One region of the Halomonas sp. TP35 genome, then DNA from elsewhere that is predicted to be linked to it. Evidence: predicted binding sites of a transcription regulator. Region 1 holds the regulator's gene; the other holds the start of a gene.

The links. The regulator LexA, encoded in region 1, represses DNA repair genes until DNA is damaged. The targets are predictions, from matches to a motif close to TACTGTNTANNTANACAGTA.
Region 2: ACT3RU_RS11615 (LexA family protein) is a predicted target of LexA. The motif match lies at 4,241-4,260, and genes of this name have one in related genera.

What each region holds. Positions count from the first base shown of each region.
Region 1 covers NZ_JBQSUZ010000017.1:28,597-36,446, reverse strand. The annotation lists gene ppsR (posphoenolpyruvate synthetase regulatory kinase/phosphorylase PpsR) at 1-180, shown strand, start outside; gene ACT3RU_RS15565 (hypoxanthine-guanine phosphoribosyltransferase) at 208-786, opposite strand; gene nagZ (beta-N-acetylhexosaminidase) at 830-1,855, opposite strand; gene ACT3RU_RS15555 (L,D-transpeptidase) at 1,933-2,460, opposite strand; gene ACT3RU_RS15550 (TetR/AcrR family transcriptional regulator) at 2,438-3,115, opposite strand; gene lexA (transcriptional repressor LexA) at 3,380-4,057, shown strand; gene purU (formyltetrahydrofolate deformylase) at 4,165-5,019, opposite strand; gene ACT3RU_RS15535 (ribonuclease J) at 5,313-6,890, shown strand; gene moaE (molybdopterin synthase catalytic subunit MoaE) at 6,957-7,412, opposite strand; gene moaC (cyclic pyranopterin monophosphate synthase MoaC) at 7,416-7,850, opposite strand, start outside.
Region 2 covers NZ_JBQSUZ010000009.1:4,021-11,870, forward strand. The annotation lists gene ACT3RU_RS11600 (YbfB/YjiJ family MFS transporter) at 1-685, shown strand, start outside; gene ACT3RU_RS11605 (sodium-dependent transporter) at 833-2,296, shown strand; gene ACT3RU_RS11610 (Y-family DNA polymerase) at 2,476-3,777, opposite strand; gene ACT3RU_RS11615 (LexA family protein) at 3,774-4,217, opposite strand; gene ACT3RU_RS11620 (alpha/beta fold hydrolase) at 4,574-5,473, shown strand; gene ACT3RU_RS11625 (patatin-like phospholipase family protein) at 5,515-6,537, shown strand; gene ACT3RU_RS11630 (Smr/MutS family protein) at 6,595-7,161, opposite strand; gene prmB (50S ribosomal protein L3 N(5)-glutamine methyltransferase) at 7,356-7,850, shown strand, end outside.

The sequences.
Region 1 (7,850 bases):
CGTCGGCCGAACAGTCGCTATAGCTCAATGGATCAGTGTTTGCAGGAAGTCGAACAGGCCGAAGCGCTTTACCGAATTATGCATATTCCGTTTATTGATGCGACGCGCTTTTCAGTAGAAGAAATTTCGACACGAATGATTGCCGAGACAGGCTTAGCGAGGCGCTTCTCCCCCCGCTAAACCAGCATTAAATAACAAAGCTAAAAATTACATGCCTTTGGGGGCGAAGATACCCGGGGCGTTACGCCAGTAACCTTTGTAGTCCATACCAAAACCGAACACATAGCGGTCCGCGACCTCCAGGCTGCAGTAATCAGCTTTCAGGCCCGGCACCGCTTTTCGGTTATGTTGCTTATCCACCAGGACGGCAGTCGTAACGCTGGCTGCCTGAGCTTCTTTACAGTAAGCAAGAATCGCGGCGAGCGTCGACCCTTCATCCAAAATGTCATCCACGATAACGACGTGACGTCCGGCCATGGGAATTTCAGGCGATACACGCCAGAAAAGCTCGCCACCGCGCAACTCGTTGCGATAACGCGTGGCATGCAAATAGTCCACTTCCAGCGGAAACCCCAATCGGGTCAGCAGATGCCCGGTCGTAATCAAGCCACCGTTCATCACACAATAAAAAACCGGCAGTTTGTCACCCAGGTCTTCAGTAATTGCTTCCGCCATGCGATCCAGCGCCCGCTCGACTTCTTCCTGAGAGATCAGGCAGTCTGCTGTTTCCATTAGCTGGCGCATTGAGTCCAATGACTCAAGCGCTTCTTTATCCAATTTGGACATGGGGTAACTCCCAAAACATGTAGCAATATTGCGAAAAGAAAAATCAGGTGGGGCTAGGGCAGTCCGCCAGCGCTTCTAGCCTGGCATGCGTACGTCGCCAACGCCCCAGCGCGGTCAGCGCATCCAAATCAGGTCGTGCACGGCCATAGCGGAGTTTCGCGGGACGCTTATTGGCGATGCCTTGGCTGGCTTCAACAACCTCAAGCGCAGCGGTACGGTCGTTACACACCAGCAACATATCGCAGCCAGCGGCGAGTGCAGCAGCGGCACGCTCGCGTGGCTCACCCGCTTCGTGAGCACCTGCCATACTTAAATCATCTGAAAAAATACAGCCTTTAAAGCCCAGCGATTCACGCAGCATACCCAACCAACTGGGCGAAAAGCCCGCCGGGCGTGTATCAAACGCTCGATAAATGACATGCGCGGGCATGATGCCATCCAGCTGGGAAGCTAGCTGTGCAAAGGGGACAAGGTCGCGTTGTTTAATTGCCTCCATTGAACGCTCATCAATGGGCAGTGCGACATGGGAATCCGCGGCTACGCCGCCGTGGCCAGGGAAGTGCTTACCCACAGCGGCCATGCCCGCCTGATGCAAGCCCTCAACAAAAGCGGCGCCTAATTGAGCAACGTGCTCTGGGTCACCACTGAAACTACGGTCGCCAATGACGCTAGAAATCCCGCTATCCACATCAAGCACTGGCGCAAAGCTGATATCCAGCCCACATGCGGCCATTTCCATGCCAAGCAACCAACCTGCGTCTATGGCGAGAGAGCGGCCTTCTTCCGGGTCTTGGGCATAACGCTCGCCAATCCGGGCCATGGCTGGTAAGCGGGTAAGCCCTTGTTTGATACGCTGTACGCGGCCACCCTCTTGGTCAACCGCCAATAAAAGATCGCCCCGTATGCGCCTTATATCGCTACACAGCTTGCGCACCTGGTAGGCGTCTTCCACATTACGGGCAAACAAAATCACGCCACCGACAGCGGGTTCAAGCAGCAAGCGCTTTTCAGCATTGGATAATTCAGGCCCTTCCAGGTCGAGCATGACCGGGCCAATAGGTTGAGTCATTAGCAGGGATCCAACAAAAGGGCCGATGATTTTAGACGATCAACGCACAGAGTCAAAAAAGCCTCTGCATAAGGCCACTACGGACGGCTGCCATGTAGCCAAACAGGCGTTCCAGGCACGGCGCGCTCAAAGATATAAAGCAGGTCCTCATTGCGCATACGAACACAGCCATGTGAAGCAGGTTTGCCCATCGGTTGGTCGGGCGGCGTTCCGTGTACATAAATATAGCGGCGCTGAGAGTCGACGGAACCTGCGCGGTTAAATCCTCGCTCTAACCCACAAAGCCATAAAATTCGCGTCAAAATCCAGTCACGTGTCGGATGAGCGTCGGCCAAGTCACTTGAGAAAATTTCACCGGTAAAACGCCTGCCTCTAAATACGGCATTGACCGGCTGTTCGTGGCCAATTGCCGCGCGAACATAGTGCCAGCCATGCGGTGTTTGGCCGCTTCCATCTTGCTGGCCAACGCCAGCGCGTCCAGTAGAGATAGCGCACTCAAAGCCTGGTGTTTGACCCTGCCACCAGCGCAGGATTTGTGCGCTGGTATCAATTTCGATCCAGCCGTCTTTTTTAGGTGGCAACTCAGCTAACAGGGGCGTTCGCATGCTGCGCTCCTTCAACCTCTTGCGGCAGTGGAGCATTCATGGCGGCAACGACCACAGGACGCAGGCGCCGCACTAAATCACGCACAGTCACCTGCTCCTGATAGTCCTTGGAGGCGATATCACGTAGCGCATCCAGCCCTGACAAGGTGAATATGACCGTACCCAACATAAAGTGCAGCCGCCAAAAACGCTCGGCATCGGGTAAATCAGGGGTCGCCTTACGCACAAGCCCGGTAAAACGGGTAAACACATCCCCATATTGCTCTTGAATATGGCGCCGTAAATGCCCTTGCGCTTGACTATAGGCTAACCCCAATAAGCGCATAAAGACTTTCAAACTATTGCGTTCAGCAGGCACCGCTAGCACCGTGGTGGCCATTGTTTCAAGCAGCTCTTCCAGGGGGATGGGGCTATCGACATAGCGGGCTTCAAGCTCATCGAGCGCACCATGAAAACGCTGAGTAAACGGGTCTAGATAGCGTGAGAATACGGCTTGGATGAGGGCTTTCTTGGAACCAAAATGATAATTAACGGCCGCCAGGTTTACCCGCGCTTTACTGGTGATGTTACGCAGTGACGTTTCAGCAAAGCCACGCTCTGCAAACAGCACCTCAGCGGTATCCAGGATGCGCGACACCGTGTCAGATTGTGCCATTATGGCCTCCGAAGAAACGAGTGTTTAAAACATGACAGAATAGTAAGTCATATCTTAATCAGGCTCAATCACCCTTATTAGCCGATTTTTTATTTGGTTACCCTGCGCATTAGCGTTAATTCAAACGTCTTACCGGTGACAGTCAGTGTTTTAACAAGCTGCTTTTTTAACCATGTACTGGATAGAGCAACATACTGTATACTTAAACACATACTGATCAAGCAGACAGATACCGACTGTCTTTTATTGTTTATGGAGTTTGGTATGTCGCGGCCACTCACAGCACGTCAGCAACATGTTTTTGATTTTATAGTAAAAACCATGGGTGAATTCGGCTACCCTCCCACCCGCGCCGAAATTGCCAAGGCCTTGGGCTTTAAGTCCCCCAATGCCGCTGAAGAGCATTTACGTGCTCTTGAGCGTAAAGGCGTGATCCGGATTATTCGCAATACGTCGCGGGGAATTCGCCTCCCCAACCAGGAAGCGCAGGACGTTAGCGAATTACCCGCCACCGCTGCGGCCAACAACAATGATCTTCCGCCGATGGGCTTGCCGGTTATTGGTGAAGTTGCCGCTGGCAGCCCGATCCTTGCAGCGGAGCATATTGACCGTTACTGCCCGCTACCCGCGGAATATTTCACCCCTAAAGCCGACTATCTCCTGCGGGTACGCGGTTTATCCATGAAGGATGTGGGTATCCTGGAAGGCGATTTACTAGCGGTGCACCGCACTGATCGTGTACGTGACGGGCAAATCGTCGTTGCGCGGCTGGAAGATGAAGTAACCGTAAAACGCTTTCAACGCCAAGGGCATCAGGTAATGTTGATTGCAGAAAACGCTGATTTTGCACCGATTGAAATCGACCTGCGAACCCAATCACTGGATATTGAAGGCGTAGGTGTAGGCGTCATCCGTGGCGGTAATGGCCAAGCGCTGGGCTAATAATCCGTTTGCGTAAAATCGGATTTTAAAAGCATCAAGGGGGTGGCCCTTTTCATGACCACCCCCTTGTTTTGTTACTGATTCAGCTTCAACAGTTTTTAAAACGCTTAGCTAAAGACCACCGTCTTATTGCCGTGGATCAAAACGCGGTCCTCCAGATGCCAGCGCAGGCCTCGCGCCAGTACGGCTTTTTCTACATCGCGTCCAAAGCGAACCAGGTCGGTTGGCGTATGGCAATGACTCACGCGATGAATATCCTGCTCAATAATCGGCCCTGCATCCAACTCCTCCGTCACGTAGTGACACGTCGCGCCAATCAGTTTTACACCGCGCTCATAGGCCTGATGATACGGTTTGGCACCGGCAAATGAAGGCAAGAAGCTGTGGTGAATATTAATCACCTGCCCAGCATAGCGCTCACACAACGACGGGGGCAGAATCTGCATGTAGCGCGCCAATACAATACAGTCCGCTCGCGCGTTATCGATAAGCTCCTGCACCTGAGCAAACGACGCTTCCTTATTATTCGGGTCCACCGGCACATGGTGATAAGGAATTCTGTACCACTCAGCGATTGAACGCATGTCTTCGTGATTAGAAATCACACCGGCTATGTCGCAATCCAGCTCACCTGCCTGCCAACGGTAAAGCAAATCCACCAGGCAGTGAGACTCACGAGAGACCATGAGTATGACTCGCCGACGCTTTTGGGTATCCATCAGCGCCCACTGCATGGAAAACTCTTGAGCAATTGGCTCAAAGGCGCTGCGTAATGTTTCAACGGACATGCCAAGCGAATCGGCCAATATCTCATAACGCATAAAAAAGCGGCCTGTTTGCAAGTCAGAATGCTGACTGGCTTCAGTGATAGAGCCGCCTTGTTGAGCAATAAAACCAGACACACGGGCAACAATACCCACCTGATCGGGGCAGGAAACGACTAAACGATAATAATGAGACATGTGAAGTACTCTTGACGAACTACGAAATACGAGTGACTTAGCGTAATGGCGCAGCAAATAGCGGCTAAATAGCAACGTCGTAAATAACGGCCGCCTAGTGTACCGGAACCCCGTTAACGAAGCACCGTTATCTAATGTCGGGGGTCATTGTTAGCCGCCCCTGCCTTCCCGTATAGTTAAGACATTACTTTTTAGGCTTTTCATAACCGATGCATCCACCACGCGTTCAACTTCGCCCTCGCCGCCGCCCTCCCCTGCGCCTACTACCGCTGGGTGGGTGTGGTGAAATTGGCATGAATCTAACGCTGTATGGATACGACGATCACTGGATCGCGGTCGACTGCGGCATGATGATTCGCCAGGATTTGCCTAACTCGCCCCTTCAGGTACCTAACCTGGGCACCGCCGAGACGCTGGGCATAACACCCCAAGCGTTATTTATAACGCATGGCCATGAAGATCACATTGGCGCGGTTGCTTGGCTATGGCCCAAGTGGAACTGCCCTATCTATGCCACCCCACTTGCGGCAGGCCTCTTACGCGCAAAATTCGCTGAACACCAACTAAGTAGCGCCGCGATTAAGATTATCGAGCCGGGCGAAGCAATGGAAACGGCGCCCTTTTCGGTGCGCTATTTGCCGGTTACCCATTCGATCCCTGAAAGCTGCGCACTGGTCATTGTGATGGGCGACTACCGCATAATGCACACAGGGGATTGGAAGCTGGACCCAGAGCCGCTGATTGGCACGCCCATCAACGCGGCGCAATTTCGAGCGCTTGCCCCGATTGATTTAGTAGTAGGTGATTCAACCAATGCCCCTCTGCCTGGCCACTCCAGCAGTGAAGGCGATGTGGCTAAAGCGCTCTCTAAAACACTGAATGAATGCAAGGGCCGCGTCGTGGTCTCCTGCTTTGCAAGCAACCTGGCACGCGTATTAGCCATTGGCCGGGCGGCTCATCAATGCGGCCGTCGGGTCAGTTTGATGGGACGATCCATGGAGCGCATGGTGAGCATTGCACGCGGGCTTGGCTACATGGATGACTTTCCAGCGCTTGTCCCCCCTCATGATTTGGGCTATTTGCCCCCCGATGAAGTGGTGATTATCGCCACAGGTAGCCAGGGTGAACCTCGTGCAGCACTGCAACGACTTGCTCAAGGGCGCCATCCGTTTATTGACCTTGAGCCTGGCGATAACGTCATTTTCTCTGCCAAAGCTATCCCCGGCAATGAACGCCCCATTGATCAGCTCAAAAAACGTTTGGTCCAACTTGGGGTCACGATCTTTGATGAGGTTAATCATCCTGAGCTGCACGCCACCGGCCACCCTTCGCAAGAAGAACTCGTCAAATTCTACCAGTGGATCAGACCCAAATATTTGATCCCCGTGCACGGCGAGGCGCGCCATCAGCAGGCCCACCAAGCGATTGCAGACTCCTTGGGCATCAGCGCACCTTTAGCACCCGTTAATGGCGACATGATCGTTATGGACCACTTGGGACTGCGCTGCGAAGCCCGCCACCCTCAACCGCCCTGTATCGTTAATCAGAATAGCGTTGTGCCGCATCCAGGCCTGGATGCCACCAAAACCACGACGCGTCGAGGCAGTTTATTTCTCGCCTTGCCTGTTGCGGCCAGCGATACAGGATGGTGGCGCATCGGTCGCTTGATGCTGGATAGCAGCAACGCCAGCCCACTCGATGAAGATAGCTTTAGCGAATGGCTGGACAATCAGTTGGAGGAGATTAAAGCGGATACGCTGGCTGATTTGCGCTTTGCGCTACAGCCACGCTTGATTCATTGGTTGGCGGACCACATGCAGCACATGCCCGAGGTTCACTTACAAATAATGGCCGCGGAAGCGCCTCTATAAACGAAACGAGGCGTAACCGCATCCTTTAGAACGCAGCACACTCGCTAGGCGGGTACTGTAATCGTCTTATGCCCAGCGCTCGGCATCTTGCCAATCGGTAGCGCGTTCTTTCACCCAATACTCACCCTGTGTGGAATGCTCCTTTTTCCAGAACGGCGCTTGGGTTTTTAAAAAATCCATAATAAAGTCACACGCTTCAAATGCTTCGCGCCGGTGAGCGCTCGCCACCAGCACCCTAACGATGGGATCACCCGGCGCCAGGTAGCCCACCCGATGAACAATATAAACCGCTTGGAGCGCCCAGCGCTGCCACGCCTGTTCACCTATCTGCTCCAGCGTACGCTCTGTCATGCCGGGGTAGTGTTCCAGGGTAAGTCCGGTGACATCAGGCGACTCGTTAAAGTCCCGAACCAACCCTGTAAAACTGACAACCGCGCCAATATCGGTTCGCTGAGTGAGCGTAGATGCATAGCCATCGCCTAATGAAAAAGGCGCTGACTGGATTCGGACCTGGATATTCATCAATTAACCCCCTGTCACGGGTGGAAAAAAGGCGACTTCATCCTCGTCTGTAATCCGTGCGCTATCGTTAGCCATCACCTGGTTAATCGCACACAGCGTCCGCTGGTCGGTGAGCACGCTAAATCGCGTATCACGCTGGCTCAGCGCAGCCTTCAAACCCGCAATATCACGGCTCGGCACCTGGTCCAAGTCAAGCACCGTATCACTCACACCGACACGTTCACGCAGCTCGGCTAAAAACTTCACCCGAACACAGGGCGAGGCGCAGCGTTCGCCTAGTGTCACTTCGCCTGCCGTCCCTTCTCCCGTCACAATGGGGGCTTGCGGGCGAGCACTGCGCTGATAATCACCACGTACGCCGCCGCGTTTGCTTTCAAGCTGAACAGCGTCGATACACATATCCTTATCGACGGCTTTACACATATCGTAGAGCGTTAA
Region 2 (7,850 bases), on a different contig from region 1:
GTTGGTGCCTGCTTGGCGATGTCTGCCACGCCCGGTAAAGCCGGTTGCAGGTGCGCATCAAAAAGAGTTGCCGGCTGCCAAGCCGCCTTCGCGTACCTTTATGTGCTTAATGTTGCCCGCCTATTTTTGTGCTGGGTACGGCTATGTGATTAATGCCACGTTTATTGTCGCCATCGTGGAGCGAGAACCGCTGCTTGCGGGCGCGGGTAACTGGACGTTTGCTGTGGTCGGTTTAGCGGCCGCACCTGCCGTTATGCTGTGGGATTTGGTGGCGCGGAGGATTGGCTATTTGGGGGCGCTGGTGGTGGCCATGTCGATCCAAGCGGTGGGAATTGTATTGCCTGCTATCTCCTCAAACCTGGTGGTTGTGTTGCTCAGCGCGGTGCTATACGGCGGCACTTTTCTAGGCTGCGTGAGTTTGGTGCTGACCATGGCTGGCAGGCTTTACCCGGCAAGCCCGGCGCGCTTAATGGGCCAAATGACGCTGGCGTATGGCGCCGCGCAGATCTTTGCACCCGCCTTAACCGGTGTGCTGGCTGAGGCTTCGGGCCGCTATACCGTGGGCCTTTGGCTGGCCGGTGGCTTTGTCATGTTGGGGGCGGTGCTATTGGTGTGGCTGCGATGCGTGGACCAAACTGCCCAGCGGCTGGATGCCGAGGCGAAAGCGCTGTCCGTAATGCGCTAGTTGAAGAGCTAAGTGATGAGCGAATGGGGCAGGCCGGGGAGAAGGCAGGGGCGCCGGGCGGTTGTTTTAAAAAAGAGTTAACGAGTTTTGTGCTTTTGAGCCGAAATCCTCTAGGATAAACGCTTTTTTTACACCAGAAGGATAGTCATGGCGTCTTCCGAGCAACCTCGCATCCAGTGGCTGGGCCGCTGGGGGTTCATGCTCGCCGCTACCGGTTCGGCGGTAGGGCTGGGCAACATATGGAAATTCCCGTATATCACCGGCGAGTATGGCGGTGGCGCGTTTGTTCTTGTCTATCTGGCGTGCATTTTTGCGGTGGGCGTGCCGGTAATGATGAGCGAAATCGCTTTCGGGCGCCGCGGGCGCGGCAGCCCCATTGATGCGATTCGTCGAGTGGTTAACGAGTCCGGTCGCTCATCGGCGTGGTCGCTGCTTGGCTGGATGGCCATGCTGTGCGGTTTTTTGATTCTGTCGTTCTACGTGGTCGTGGCAGGCTGGTCGTTTTCTTATCTGTGGAAGATGTTAACCGGTGGCCTGGTGGGCACCAGCGTTGACGACATGGCCGCCGTTTTTGGGGAAAACAACGCCAACCCGCTCAATCTTGGCTTCTGGAGCACGCTTGTTACGCTGGTTACCATGATTATTGTGGGCAAAGGCGTTCAGGAGGGGATCGAGAAAAACGTCAGTTGGATGATGCCTGGCCTGGTCATCATGCTGATACTGCTGATTGTGTACGGCGTGTTTTCCGGTGGCTTTGGTGATGCGGTACGTTTTTTGTTTTCCTTCAAGGCGGGGAGCCTCTCCAGTGAAGGGATGCTGGCCGCGCTTGGCCATGCGTTCTTTACCTTATCGCTTGCCTCGGGTGCCATTCTTACTTACGGAAGCTACCTGCCCAAAGGTGCCTCCATTGGGCGTACCACCATTAGCGTTGCCATTGCAGATACGGCCGTTGCCTTGATGGCGGGGCTGGCGATCTTCCCGGTAATTTTTGCCAATGGCATGGACCCAGGTGAAGGCCCGGGGCTTATCTTTATGAGCTTGCCGCTGGCGTTCCAGGCGATGCCGCTGGGCACGCTGTTTGGGATTCTATTTTTCGCCATGCTCTCCATGGCCGCGCTGACATCGTCCATTTCGATGATTGAGGCGACCGTTTCCTGGCTCTGCGACAACAAGGGGTTCTCACGCCGCAGTGCTGCGTGGAGCACGGGGATTGTTCTTTGGCTGATTAGTACTGCTGCCATGCTCTCCTTTAACCTAGGGGCTGATTGGACGTTGGCAGGCAAGACCTTCTTTGACTGGCTGGACTACATCACTTCACGCTGGATGATGCCGTTGGGTGGGTTAGGCACCGTCATACTGGCAGGCTTTGTCCTGAAGAGTGAAACGTTCCGCGACGAGCTGGGACTCTCGCCTCTGCCCTATACGCTATGGCTTGCCATGGTGCGTTATGTCAGCCCGCTGGGTATTTTGGTTATTTTCGCTGATGCATTAGGGCTGTTTACCGTTACCTTTTCAGTTCATTGGCCGTGGTTGTTGGCTATCCTGCTGATCATGATGGCGTTGGGCGAGTGGTTGAGCCCTCGCCTGCGTCAGGCGTTAACGACACGCTAACGGTTTCTCCCGACAACCAACGCTGCTGCTGAGCAATGAGTGACGGCTCATCCAGCGGCGTTTGGCAATGTGCATAGACTTCCCTTGAATCGTTCCCGCCTGTGGTAAGCCCCGCCAGTAAGGGTGGTTTGAGTTTCTTCCTGAGATCGTAGTTGAGACAGGAGTTGAGATAGCAGTGGTTACTTGCGTAAAGCAGATTGCTTGATAGCACCAGGATGAGTGCCTGCCTTCATCAACTCATCCCAGCGTGTGGTGTAGCGGCCTGAGCGGTGCCCGCAGCGTAGCTGCCAGGCGGCATCGGCATCCGTCATGCCAAAGCTGATGGTGCCTTGCCCCATGCGCTGATTGATATTATCCAGCGTGGCCATTAAGTAAGGGTATCGGTTCCGCGGCGGTTGATGTAGCAACGAGAGCTGGTGCTGCTCGGCATCAACCAGATCCAGCAGCATCACACCTGCCTTCATAAACCGGTAGCCTGGTCGGTAAACCTGTTCAACCCCTTGGTGAACGGCCTCAAGAATTGTGCGCGTATCGTCGCTGGGTGAGGGCAGGGGCACCATGGCATGGGGGAAATACTGGGGTTGGTCTCGGCGGTGACGGTTGGTGTTTAAAAAAATCATCACGGCTCGCGTTAGGTTGCGCTGCTGACGGAGTTTTTCGGCGCTGCGCTGGGCATGTTGGCGTAACGCGTTATGTACTTCTGTTTTACTGCCGGTTGATTGGCCGAATGAGCGCGACGTCATAATGCGGTGGCGCGGTTGATCCAGCGCATTCATCTGCAGGCAGGGCGTACCGCGCAGTTCCAGTGCTGTGCGGGCCAGCACTACCGAAAAATGTTTGCGCAGTAGCCGAAGGTCAGCCTCACGCAAGTCCCAGGCGGTATTAATATTGCTGATCGCTAACCGCTCAGCAATCCGGCGCCCAACGCCCCATACGCTGCTCACCGGTGTCTGTTTAAGCAGGGCGGTCGTTGCCGCATCTTTTCCCGTCAGCAGGCACACGCCTTGATAGTGAGTCGCCTGCTTGGCCAGGTGATTGGCAAGCTTAGCCAGCGTATGCGTAGGGGCCAGCCCAACGCATACCGGCAGGCCTAAATGGCGCCGGATCCGCCGACGCAGCCATTCGCCCAGGGTTTGGCACTGCTGGTTGCTGAACGTCTCCAGGTAAATAAACATTTCATCGATGGAGTACGGCGACACGGCTGGGCAGGTATCGCGCAGCAGTTGGCACAGCCTGGCCGACATATCGCCATACAGCTCATAGTTGGATGACTTGAGGTAGATGTCACCACGCTTACGCAGGCTTTCGAGCTTAAACGATGGCATGCCCATGGGGATATCCATGGTTTTCATCTCGGCAGAGCGGGCGATGATGCAGCCGTCGTTGTTCGACATAACGCCAACCGGTTTGCCTTCCAGTGCAGGATCAAACACACGCTCACAGCTGACGTAAAAGTTGTTGGCATCGACCAGGCCGATCATCGGACATACTCATGAATAACGGCACGCACTACTCCCCATAGCTGGCACTCGGTGCCTTCCAAAGGAAGCGGCGGGTAGTGAGGATGCGCGGAGCAGAGATGCGGCGTATTTTGATAGAGGGCGTAGCGCTTGATCAGCACTTCCTCTTCAAACATGGCAACCAGGATATGCCCTAGCCGAGGTTTAATGCTGCGGTCAACGACCAGCAGGTCGCCATCAAAAATCCCCCAGCCTTCCATGCTGTCACCAGCCGCTGAAAGGTAGAACGTCTGGGTAGGGTTTTTAATTAGCCGCGTATTGAGATCGAGCGTACGCGGTTCGTAATCCTGCGCTGGTGATGGAAAGCCGCTAAAGCCCGCACGGCCTTGTAACGATGAAAAAGGCAGCGGCTGAGACGTTAACGGCAAGGTGGGCACGAGCGTCGATGGAGGCAACGACATCGTCGGCATCCTCACTGAATGTAATGTGTATGTATATACAGTATTTATTCGTGAGGTTTAAATTGCAAGCGTTGAGCGGCGATTAGGCAAGCCTAGCGCGCTAGCCACAACCCCACGACTATGGCACTAACAACAGCAATAAAAAAAACAAGGTTACGGGCGCGTGTATCGCGGCGTGGTTTCATGGCAGCACCATTAGCAAGGGTTGGGGAAAAGCGGCGGAAGAATTGCGCCTGGCATGGTAACGTTTGTTACTGATACCGTCATCCAGACATTGCCTGAAAGCTGAATTCAGGAACATTAAAGGCGTCGCGTTATTTGCCAACGAGATGACCACTTCATCAGGAAAACAATGTATGCGTGAACCGACACTCCAGCACGCGTCTCGACACACTGCGCAACCGCTGGTGCTTGCGCAAGGGCGCTTGGCCGCACTGGGCTGGGGCCGCGCGGATGCACCTGTCTGGCTGGCGCTACACGGCTGGCTGGATAACGCGGCAAGCTTTAGCCGCTTGGCTCCGCTCTTGGCAGATGCACTGGATATCCGCGTGGTAGCCATTGATTTTCGCGGCCATGGGCACTCCCAGCATGCCGCTTTCGGAAGTGACTATGCGTTGTGGGATTACTGCCACGACGTGCTTGATGCGCTGGACGCGCTGGGTATTGAACAGGCTTCTTTACTGGCGCACTCCATGGGTGCGGCGGTTGCCTGCCTACTGGCCGCCGCCATGCCAGAGCGTATTGCCCGGTTAACCTTGATTGACGGGCTGGGGGCATTGAATACGCCTGCGGAAGAAACTGCCAGCCAGTTGTGCAAAGGGCTTATTGCCCATCGTCGCCCGCTTTCCCGCCCACCACGCTATGCTGATATCGAAAGTGCGGTTGCCGCGAGGGTAGCCGGTGGCGTCACCACGCTGGATAGCGTAACAGCGATGCCGTTGGTTGAGCGTAATACGCAAGCAACTGCCGATGGCTATCTACAAATGCGTACGGATAGTCGACTGCTAAAACCCTCTCTGGTGCGCTTTACCCCTGAGCAGGTGCTGGCGCTGTTAGCGTGTATTCAGGCGCCGGTACTACTGATTGAAGGCGAGCAGGGTATTTTAGGAAAGCGTGCCTGGGCCGAGCAGGCGCGCTTGGCGGTTAACGATCTGACCCGCCATGTGTTGCCTGGCGGGCATCATCTACATTTAGAATCTAAAGCGGTTGCCGCTGTGGCGGAACTCGCCACCGCCCACTGGGGAGCAGCCGTGTAAGGCCGTTAGTACGGTCGGCTCAGGCGCAATAAGGATAACCAATGAATCAGCTGACGCATGCGGGTAGCGGGAAAAAAGTGGCTTTGGTATTGGGTAGCGGCGGGGCGCGCGGTTATGCCCATATTGGTGTCATTGAAGCCCTGGAAGCGCGAGGTTTTGAGATTATTTCAGTATCGGGATGCTCCATGGGGGCGCTGATAGGCGGCATCTACGCTTCTGGCAAACTGCCCGAGTATCGCGAGTGGGTCTGTAATCTCGATTATCTGGACGTGCTAAAGCTGGTGGATGTGACCTGGAGCCCGATGGGCGCCATGCGTGCCAATAAGGTGATGAGCAAGTTGGAAGCGTTGGTAGGCGATGTGCTCATTGAGGATTTGCCTATTCCGGTAACAACGGTGGCGACTGACCTGGTTCGTCAGCGCGAAGTGTGGTTTCAAAATGGCCCGTTACTGCGCGCCATTCGTGCCTCTATCGCCATTCCTGGCGTCATTACGCCGGTCAATGTTGGCGACCAAGTGTTGGTCGATGGAGGATTGCTAAATCCGCTGCCTATCATGCCGGTTATTTCTGCCCACGAAGCAGACCTGGTCATTGCGATTAACGTAACGGCACATAGCCCGCAGCCGGTATCGCTGGAAGAACTCCTGCCCTGTGAGCACGAGGAAAATGACAGCCGAACGGCGCTAGAGCGTGACCGTGATGAAAAAATTGGCGGCTGGATGAGTGACGTGCGCCAAGCCACCCTGCGTTTATGGGAGGGGCTTGGCAGCAGTGAAGAGAGCAGTGGCGTGGAAGCTAGCGCTGAAGAGAGCGTTGAGACGCGAGGCAAGCGCGAGTGGAGCAAGCTCGATATGATTTTAGAGTCGTTTGATATTACTCAAGCGGCCCTGGCAAAATACAAAATTGCCGGTTACCCGCCGGATATATTGATCGAGATTCCCAAGACGGTATGCAGCACGTATGAGTTTCATCGCGCCAAAGACTTGATCCGCCTGGGGCGGCACTTGGCCGATGAGGCGCTTGAGCGGCGCATTCCCAGCATTGCCTCGGATGCGACAGAGTGAGGCAGCGAGCCACTGGAAAAGTGCCAGTAGAGCAGTGAAGAGAGTGGTTGAGCGGCGTTACGCCCCGCGCTTACGCAGCAGTATATAGACCGCCCCGGTGCCGCCATCAATATCAATGGCCGAGCAAAAGGCCAGCACCCCCGGCCATTCGCGTAACCAGGTATTGGTGTGGCTCTTAAGCACCGGAAAATCTGAAGTGGTGCCCCACGCCTTGCCGTGAACCACCAGCACGCAGCGCAGCCCTTGGCTTGACGCATCGCGCAAGAAGCTTTCAAGCTCCGCGCGGGCTTCTTCAAGCGTGTAGCCGTGCAGGTCAAGCCCCGCCTGCCACTCGGTTTGGCCACGCTTTAACTGGCTGAAGGTACGCCAGGGTAAATCGGGCACGCTAAACTCAAGGTACTCAGACGGACGCACGGCCTCGACCCGGCCATCCGATGTGCGGCCGCTGGCTTGTACTGTGCTGTTTTGAACTGCCGCATTACGCCGTGCCTGTTGGGCTTCATCATTGCGCTTGGGCTTGCCGGGGTCGGCTTGATTATGTGCAATACGGCGTACGCCCGCTGCTTGCAGCGCCTGGCGAAAAGCGCTGATATCGTCATCGTTGGGCAGGTGGCGTCGCGTCATATCAAGCTCAAAGTGTGAAAAGGAAGAAAGAGTAAAACAAGAAAGCATATAAAGTGCCGACAGTATAGCGAGCTGAGCGGCGCTGTGAACCGGGCGGCGTCAAAGGTACAATCTTTACAGGTACAATCTTTTCTTTATCAATGAGTGTAGCCGCATGTGGCTGCATGGATGGTTTTCGTTTATCAGGAGTCGCTGTGACCACGCACCTCAATGCTGAGACCTCTCACTCAACCCTTTCGTTGCCGGATACGGCGTTGGTGAGCGATCTTTTTACACTACGCGACTATCTGCGCTGGGTATCCAGCGAGTTCTATCTGGCTGGGCTGCACTATGGCCACGGCACCGAGTCTGCCTGGGATGAAGCCGTTGCGCTCTGCCTGGGGGCACTTCATCTGCCCTGGAACGTCGACCCCGCCGTTTTGGAAGCACGGCTTTTGCCTGTTGAGCGCCTGCGTATTATCGCCCTGACCCGGAAGCGGGTAACCAGCCGCCAGCCATTGCCGTACCTGCTGGGCGAGGCCTTTTTTGCAGGCCACCCCTTCAATGTTGATGAGCGAGTGCTGATTCCGCGCTCGCCGATTGCCGAGCTGATCGAAGACGGGTTTTCGGCCTGGTTCCCGGAAGAACCACCGGAAAGCGTGCTGGATTTGTGCACCGGCTCTGGCTGTATCGGCATTGCAACCGGCCTT